One region of the Mesorhizobium sp. M1142 genome, then DNA from elsewhere that is predicted to be linked to it. Evidence: predicted binding sites of a transcription regulator. Region 1 holds the regulator's gene; the other holds the start of a gene.

Region 1 (4,210 bases):
GCGCCTACGCCGTCGTTTCCGCCTCCCGTCACCGTCCTGTATCCGCAACAGCGTAACCTCGGCAGCCGGCCTGGAACTCGACCGTGGCGTCGCCTTCCTGCTGGTGCCGGTGTTCCTCGCATGCGGGGTGGTCGTATATTTCGCGCTGTCGGTGGAGCCAGCCTTTCCGCAGCCGATCGCAATCGTGCTCCTCGCGGCCCTTTGTACGGTCGTCTCGCGTTCATGGCCCAGGACGCGCCTGTGTTTCATGGTGGCGCTGCTCTGCGCGCTTGGCGTGCTTGCCGCCAAGTTCGAGACCTGGCGTGTCGGGACGCATGTGCTCGGTTCTGAAATCTCGACGCGGCTGACGGGTCGCGTCGTATCGTACGAACCCATGGCTAGCGGCCGCATCAGGCTGACGATCGATGTGATCTCAACCGCCAGGCCGACGCTGCGCTACATGCCGGAACGGGTCCGCATTTCGGCGATGAAGATACCGGCTGAGCTGGCCGCTGGTTCCGAGATCGCCGGCTATGTGCGGTTGCTGCCGCCGACCGGCCCGGTGCGGCCCGACAGCTATGATTTCTCCTTCGACAGCTATTTCGCCGGTATCGGCGGCAGCGGCTTCTTTCTCGGCAATCCGAAGGTCGTGGCTTCGGGCAGCATGCCGCTTGCCGCGCGGCTTTCTTCCGCGATCGAAGACGCGCGCGAATCCATCGCCGACCATATCCGCAGCCGCATCGGCGGCGCCGAGGGCGAGATTGCTGCTGCGCTGATCGTTGGCGTGCGCGCCGGCATTCCCGAGGAGATCAACGAAGCGATGCGGCGTACAGGCATCTACCACATCATCTCCATCTCGGGGCTGCATATGGCGTTGGTCGCCGGCACCATCATGGCGCTGCTGCGCGGCGCCTTTGCGCTGTTTCCCGACTTCTCATCGCGACGGCCGGTCAAGAAATATGCCGCAGCCGCCGCGCTTTTTTCGATCGCGGCGTACCTCGTCTTTTCCGGCGTTGTGGTGGCGGCCGAACGCAGCTTCATCATGCTGGCGGTGATGCTCATCGCCGTGCTGTTCGACCGGGCCGCGCTCACCATGCGCAATCTGGCGATCTCGGCCATCGCGGTCATTCTGGTGTCGCCGCACGAGGTGGTCGGTCCGAGCTTCCAGATGTCCTTCGCCGCGACGGCGGCCCTTGTCGGCGCCTATGCCGGCTGGTCCGATTACCGCACCGGCAGGGCCACCACGCCGCCGCCCCGGCGATCGCCGCTACGCTTGGCCACGCGAAAGGTCCTGCTGGGCATGGGCGGCCTGGCGATGACCTCGATCATTGCAGGGAGCGCCACGGCGCTTTTCGCCATATGGCATTTCCAGCGCGTAGCGCCGCTCAGCCTGTTCGCCAATCTGGCCATCATGCCTATCGTCTCACTGGTCGTCATGCCCTTCGCCGTGCTCAGCGCGCTGGCGATGCCGTTCGGCGCGGATGGGCCTTTCCTTTACGTGATGGGCAAAGGGCTGACGGCGATGATCGCCCTGTCCGGTTGGATCTCCGAGCGCTCGCCGATCGATGCGGTGGGTCTGATTTCGCTGAGATCTGTCCTTCTGGTGACGATCGCCCTCGTCGTTGCCAGCATGGCGACGACCTGGTTGCGGCTCGCGGCAATTCCTTTTGCGCTCGCCGGCTTGCTAACGACAACGCAGACGCGCGTACCCGACGTATTGATCTCGGAGGACGCACGGCTGGTCGCGCTGCCGATCGGCAGCGGTGAGCTCGCCGTCAACCGGGCACGCCCGAATGAGTTCACGATCGACAACTGGAAACGCGCGCTCACATCAGAGGCTATCGTCGCGCCGGAAACACCTGGAAAGAACGATCCGCAATTCGACATTGCCGATCCGGCCGACCTACCGCCGGGCATGCCGTTCATTTGCACGGACGGTCTCTGCCTCGCCAGGCATCCATCCGGCGCGATCATTGCGCAAGCCAAGGACCGCGATACCGCACGGCCAGCCTGCGCCTTCGCCAGCTTGATCGTCATCGACGACGCCACCGCCCATAATCCCTGCTACTACGACCGGCTGGTCCTCGTCGTCACCAAACGGCAACTGGCGCGCGCGGGAAGTGCGGCCGTCTATTTCGATCCACAAGCGGCAACACGCGCCGAAATCCGCTTCGCCGTCGAAAAATCATACCGGCCCTGGCACGTGCAGCGGAAATTTTCACGCGCGGCGCGCGGCCTGCCGCCATACCGCAGAGCCGACAATCCAAAAGCCGGCACCAAGGGCGCAACTCAGTAGCGGCGGATCAGCCCAACGAGCTTGCCCTGCACCTTGACCCTGTCTGGTCCAAAGATGCGCGTCTCGTAGGCCGGATTGGCGGCCTCCAGGGCGATCGAGGCGCCCTTGCGGCGGAACCGCTTCAGCGTCGCTTCCTCCTCGTCGACCAAGGCCACCACGATCTCACCGGGGCTCGCCGTATCGGCGTTGCGGATGATCACCGTGTCGCCGTCGAAAATGCCAGCCTCGATCATCGAATCGCCTTTGACCTCGAGCGCATAATGCTCGCCGCCCATGATCATATCCGGCGGCACCGAAATCGAATGCGTCTGGTGCTGGATAGCATCGATCGGCACACCAGCGGCGATGCGGCCCATTACCGGGATCGAAACGGCGGCGACGACATCGTCGTCATTGCCGGCTGCAGGGACGCGCGACGATGTGGGCTTGCCCTGCCGAGGGGCACCTTGCCCAAGACTGCCCTGGATGACACTCGGCGAGAACTTGCGTGCCGCATTGAGGCCGGGGGCGATCGAGTCAGGCAGGCGTAGTACCTCCAGCGCACGGGCCCGGTTGGGCAAACGGCGAATGAAGCCGCGCTCCTCCAGCGCCGTAATCAGTCGGTGGATTCCGGATTTGGAAGCCAGGTCGAGCGCTTCCTTCATCTCGTCGAAGGAAGGTGGGATACCGCTTTCCTTCAACCTTTCGTGGATGAACATAAGCAGTTCGTGTTGTTTGCGTGTCAGCATAGCGACCCCCAACAGAATCAGAAAACAAACCCAGAACAGACACTATCTGTTCCAGTTGTGTTCCGCAACTGTTTAAAGTTTAATGAATGCGTTAAGGCTCGGGAAACAAACGACGTCCCCTACCGGCGTACCGTATTTTCACCGCCGCGAGCCTCATCCCCTTGATTCTGCTTTCGTTTGCGCCGTTCTGGCCTCCTTGAAGGCGGCACTGGCATCGGCCGTCGGTCGGCAAAGGGCACGGAATTGAACCCGTATCGACTGTGCGGTTTGGTCAATGCACCGTGAACGAAACGAACTCAAAACGCCAACCTCGGGCTAACTCCAGGTTTCCACCGCCTGGTCAGGCTGCTTCTCGCCGGTGGAGCCTTGCTACGCGCTACCCGGTAATGGAAGAACAGTTGATGCGTGTCCGGCGTTGCGTTGGATTTTTTGAGGGAGCAGGCAAATCATGACGGGAATTCCCGATCTCGTGGCCGTAAAGGCGATGGATGCCGCGGATCCGCTGGGCGCGATGCGCGACCGCTTTGTCTTGCCGCAAGGAGTGATCTATCTCGACGGCAATTCGCTAGGAGCTGCTTCACGTGCCGCTTTCGATGAATTGTACAAGGCCGCGACCGAAGAATGGTCGCATGATCTCATCCGCGCATGGAACACGGCCGGCTGGTTCAACATGCCGCTTGAACTTGGCGACCAGCTAGGGCGCCTGATCGGTGCCGCGGTCGGCCAGACGGTGGTCTGCGATACGACGTCGGTCAACATCTACAAGCTGCTGCACGCCGCCATGGCCATGCGACCGGAGCGGCAGGTCATCGTCGCCGAGGGCGATAGTTTTCCGACAGACCTCTACATGGCTGAGGGTGTGGTTTCGACGCGAAAAGATGCGCTGCTGCGCCTCTCGGGGGTCGACGCGCCGACCATCGAAGAGCTGATCGACGAACGCACCGCGGTGGTGCTGGTCAACCACGTCAACTACAAGTCGGGCGAACTGCGCGACATGCCGACGCTGACGCGCAGGGCTCAGGAAGCCGGGGCGATGATCGTCTGGGATCTCTGCCACACCGCCGGCGCGATGCCAGTCGAGCTCGACAAGGCAAACGCCGATTTTGCCGTTGGCTGCACCTACAAATATCTGAATGGCGGCCCGGGCGCGCCTGCCTTCATCTATGTGGCTGAGCGGCATCTTTCCGACATCCAGCAGCCGCTCACC
Region 2 (4,210 bases), on a different contig from region 1:
GCGGCGAAGGTTGCCGATTCGATCCAGGCATTGGCGCGAGGCAATTCCTTGCGCTCGAGATGATCCGGCAGGATGCCGTACTTGATCGGTCCGAACAGTGCCGAGATGACGCCGAACATGAGCAACGCGATCATCAGCACCGGGATCGACGCCAGCGCGATTCCAACGACAGCGACAGCCGCAGCGGCGATCTCGGCGAATTTCAGCCGACGGGCGATTAGGGCCTTGTCGAACCGGTCGGCGATCTCGCCACCAAGGGCGGACAAGAGCAGGAAGGGAGCCATGAATACCGCTCCCGCCAGCGTGACCAGTGATGCCGCCTTGTCGGCCGCCAGGGTGAACAGAATAAGGAACACCAGCGTGTTTTTGAGGAAATTGTCGTTGAAGGCGGACAGGAACTGCGTCCAGAAGAGAGGCGCAAAGCGCCGTGACCTCATCAAATGACTGTTCGTGTCGTCGTTCGAGGCGATTTCCATTGCGGCGGCTTCCTTTGGGCAAGACCGTTGAAGATCGAGGTCGTATCGATCAGCGGTCTTGCACGGTTTGAGCTTTTGTAGTGGCAACCCGGTTACACTTCGTTACTGTGGCTCCCACCCATCAGCCACTTTGGGTTTGGATCTTCCAGCCGGTTCATGAAGCGGCTTGCCTCTCCCGCGTCTCGCATTCTTGGCGATGGTGATCGAGGTATGCACGAGCCTGGTCGCGGCCATCGGAACCCCTTGGCGACAAAGCTTGCTCCATGAAATTGATGCCGCCCTCATTATCGGAGCGGCGATAGGGAAATTGGCATGGTGAATGTCTGCAGGCGCTTGGACCCTTGGGAGGCATAGCTGTTGGATGTCATGGATATTGTCTTTTGGTTTCAGGGTGAGGTTGCGCCGGCGTTGGTCTGTTTCCAGCCCGGATACCCGCCACCCTCTCCGAGCGGATCGCAGAACGGCGCCGCCAACCTGAGCACTGCCATATCCGCCTAATTTTCCACTGCCGAATGGACGATGAAACGCGCAAGCGAGTTTCCGGATCGGAAGGCATGCGTTGGGTTGCCCACACGATGCAGAGGCGCTGCTATGTTGGCGCGACACGCTCGACGGCAGGTGCGGACGGCACAAGAATTTTCGAGAGGCCCGTGGTGACTGGAGATTGCGCTGGTCAGTATCAGGGGCGCCGGCAGCACCTGCAAGGGCAACGTCATACCGGAGAATGGAGGTTGCGCTGGGAGGCTGTTGCTTCGGCTACCAACTCAAGGTGATTGTCTGCGAGAGTTCGGCGATGTCGCCATAGATCATCGAACCTGGGACGAGAAAACATTTATCACCGAGGACTTCGAAGACTGAGCTCGACGCGGTGCAAACCGGCAGGTTCTTCGAATTGGCGTACGTGCCCAGGGTCACGGTTTCGACCTTACGGTCCTTGGCTTCGGCACAGCCGACACTGTTCGCGAGGATTGCGATGGCAATGAGAGTCCTCTTGCTCATATTTTGCCCCTGGAGCCAGCACTTGTCGGGTAAGTCGCGCGATGCATCAAAGTAGCACCGGCCCACGATCGGCTTCATCCATCGATTGGAGGAAGCGGGCTCATCCATACTTAGCGATATCTTGAGTGAGGCGCCGAGCGGCCTAGCTGTGCGATTGGCCCACGCCGCACGGTGGCGGAACAAATCATGATCATTCTCATTGTGGTGATCATCAAGGGAGATTGAGCATGGTCGACCGGCACAACCCAAAAATCGAGGCGTCGGCAAATGTCGAAAAGGACCCGGAAGATTGGGTCAGCGGAGACGATCCAATGACCCCCGCACAAGCGTCCTATTTGAAAACTCTGGCCGAACAGGCCGACGAGCCTGACGCCTATGCTGACGGCCTTAGCAAGGCGGAAGCTTCTAAACGCATTGATGCGCTGCGGGAGAAGTTAGGCCTGTAGCGTCCTCTCGTGGCTTTTCCTCTCCAGAGAAGGACAGCCGACCGGATTGGGACAGTTTTGCTGCGCTTGTGACCCGCGCAATTAATTTTTCTGAATTCCGCGCGTTGCTGCTGGACTCGGGATCGAGACGACAAACGGCGGATGGGAGCGGCTTCTAGCCTAGCAGCCCGGCAAGACCTCGCGCCCACCGGTCCAATCCTGCTGTCGAAACAGATCAGGACGTCCCGATGAGGGCGATGGTCACCAGAGACACAAAAAGGACAAGGGCGATTGCAGCGCCCCAGAAGAGAACTTTTTCGGTGCCGCGTTGCTCTTCCTCGCGAGATATGTCTTTCGCCATTGCTTGCGTCCTTTGCGAAGGTCAACGACTTAGCAACGTGCCGCGCCAAGGCTGAGTTCCGGCAACTATCTTGCCCCTGAGGAAAGTTCTCGGAATCAAGCGTCGTATTGTCCAACCGTCGGTTGGTGGACGTATTGCAGCCGATTAATTTAAAATCCCTGTGATCCGCGCGCACAGGGCGTGCCCGACCCCGAGCCCCCGCCCGGTGCAATAGCGCTTGATCGGCCCCGCCGCATCAAACTGTGCGGCGGGCTTTTTTACTCATGCGATGGAACACCGGCGCGCAGGGAAAGGTCTGCCCTGGCAGCAAACTCTTTCCCTTATATTTTTTGCTGCCGGATCGGATAGCTTCGATCGGCCCGCGTCGTTCTTTTCCTCCGGCGACGCGGGCTCGCCGTCCTCCCTACCGGTTGAGCAGCCACAGAACAAACGAAAGCACGATGCTGATAAGAATCCCGGTGCCGATCGGAGCATGAAACGTGAAGTTCTCACGTTGGATCACGACGTCACCGGGCAATCTGCCCAGACCGACCCGCGACAACCAGGGCCACAACAGGCCTATGGCAACTACGATCGAACCAACGACAATGAGAGTTCTGGACATGGGGGATCCGGCCGGGAATATAGTGAGTCCCTTGGCTGGGCTCATTTTCATTGCTGTTTTGCTGTCGTTGCGCCTCAATTTCTTTTGGTTTTTTCTTGTCAATCTTCGCCGTCTCATCGGCATCGACGACTGCGCGAAGCAATTCGTCCATCTTGGCGTGCACAGCCTGAGTATCGCGGTGCTCGGCGAGCTGGATGAACAGCGTCATAGCCCAGATCGCCAGTGTGGCAACACCATGACTGTCAAAGCCATTTTGGCCTGGGCACGGCCTGCACTGCTTCAGATGCTCAATGCGTCCAAATGCCGTTCTCCTCGTTGACAGTCGCCGAGAATACACCAGTTTGATCTGAAGGCACGTCGCAGGTTGGCGCCCGCAAGCACCTGAAGCCGGCGACTATTTTGATGAAAGACGGTCGAGGACAACTCCGGATGGACGCGTGCCGTCGCAGCGACCAAATTGCAGTGTCGCCGGACCTCGCCAGAACGTGTCCATCTTTCTCCGGCTCGCGCGTTAGAGGATGCCAGATCGCCGGCTCTATCCTGGTGGCGAGCAGCAGACGTGCGCAATGGCCGGGGGTTCACAGTTTCACCCAGCTGCTGGTGATGAATGAGGTGAGGCCCGCCGCGCCTCGTTGTGGGTCGGCTGGAGGATGTGCTCGCCAGAGCAGGCTTGACAGTTCTGCTGGAGGGGGCGGGTTTGTCCGCCTCTGTTCGCGGGTATGTGCTCGAAGGTCAGATTGTTCGAGCTCGTCGATGACCGGGTCGTTGTTCGCCTGCCTGGTACATGATTTCGGGACAATCTGGGGGCAGGCGTTCAAGGCAGACGTGAGTTCTCGTGGCCGAAGATGGCGGCGGCGGCCGACATTGGCTGTTCAATCTGTTCCGATGGATGCAAATCGGTCGGGTGACGGTTGAACCAATGACGCTGGAGATCACAGTCGGACCGCCGCGTCTGGCGATTAACCAGGGACGCAGCTTCCTTGTCACCGAACCGGATGGCCAGATCGCCTGGCCCACTTATAACGGCTTATATGCGTCTGACACACGCCTGATATCCAGCTGGCAGATCTTTGCCAATGGACAAGCATGGGACCTCCTCAATTCCGGAAACATCGCCTACTTCGCCGCCAAGATCTATCTGGTCAATCAGGGGTTCGCGACGGAAACGAACCATGTGCCAGCAGGCAGCCTGGGGCTGGTAATCGGCCGCGCCTTGGATGGGGGGCTGCATGAGGATTTTGAACTCGTAAACCACGGGCAAATGTCAGTGCGCTTCAATTTGGAAGTTGCCATGCGCAGCGACTTTGCCGATCTTTTCGAAGTCAAGGCCGACGCGATCGTCCGC

The links. Region 1 encodes LexA, which represses DNA repair genes until DNA is damaged. Its sites were predicted from a motif close to TGTTCNNNNTGTGTTCNG; they were not measured.
Region 2: a site for LexA is predicted at 1,651-1,668, ahead of NKH42_RS30075 (DUF3072 domain-containing protein). Genes of this name have one in related genera too.

The regions. Positions count from the first base shown of each region.
Region 1 is NZ_JAMYMK010000010.1:179,724-183,933, reverse strand. It holds gene NKH42_RS18485 (ComEC/Rec2 family competence protein) at 1-2,275, shown strand, start outside; gene lexA (transcriptional repressor LexA) at 2,269-3,003, opposite strand; gene kynU (kynureninase) at 3,452-4,210, shown strand, end outside.
Region 2 is NZ_JAMYMK010000040.1:6,259-10,468, reverse strand. It holds gene NKH42_RS30085 (acyl-[ACP]--phospholipid O-acyltransferase) at 1-476, opposite strand, end outside; gene NKH42_RS30080 (hypothetical protein) at 1,233-1,475, opposite strand; gene NKH42_RS30075 (DUF3072 domain-containing protein) at 1,703-1,921, shown strand; gene NKH42_RS30070 (hypothetical protein) at 2,136-2,261, opposite strand; gene NKH42_RS30065 (DUF2905 domain-containing protein) at 2,665-2,865, opposite strand; gene NKH42_RS30060 (hypothetical protein) at 2,768-3,073, opposite strand; gene NKH42_RS30055 (amylo-alpha-1,6-glucosidase) at 3,701-4,210, shown strand, end outside.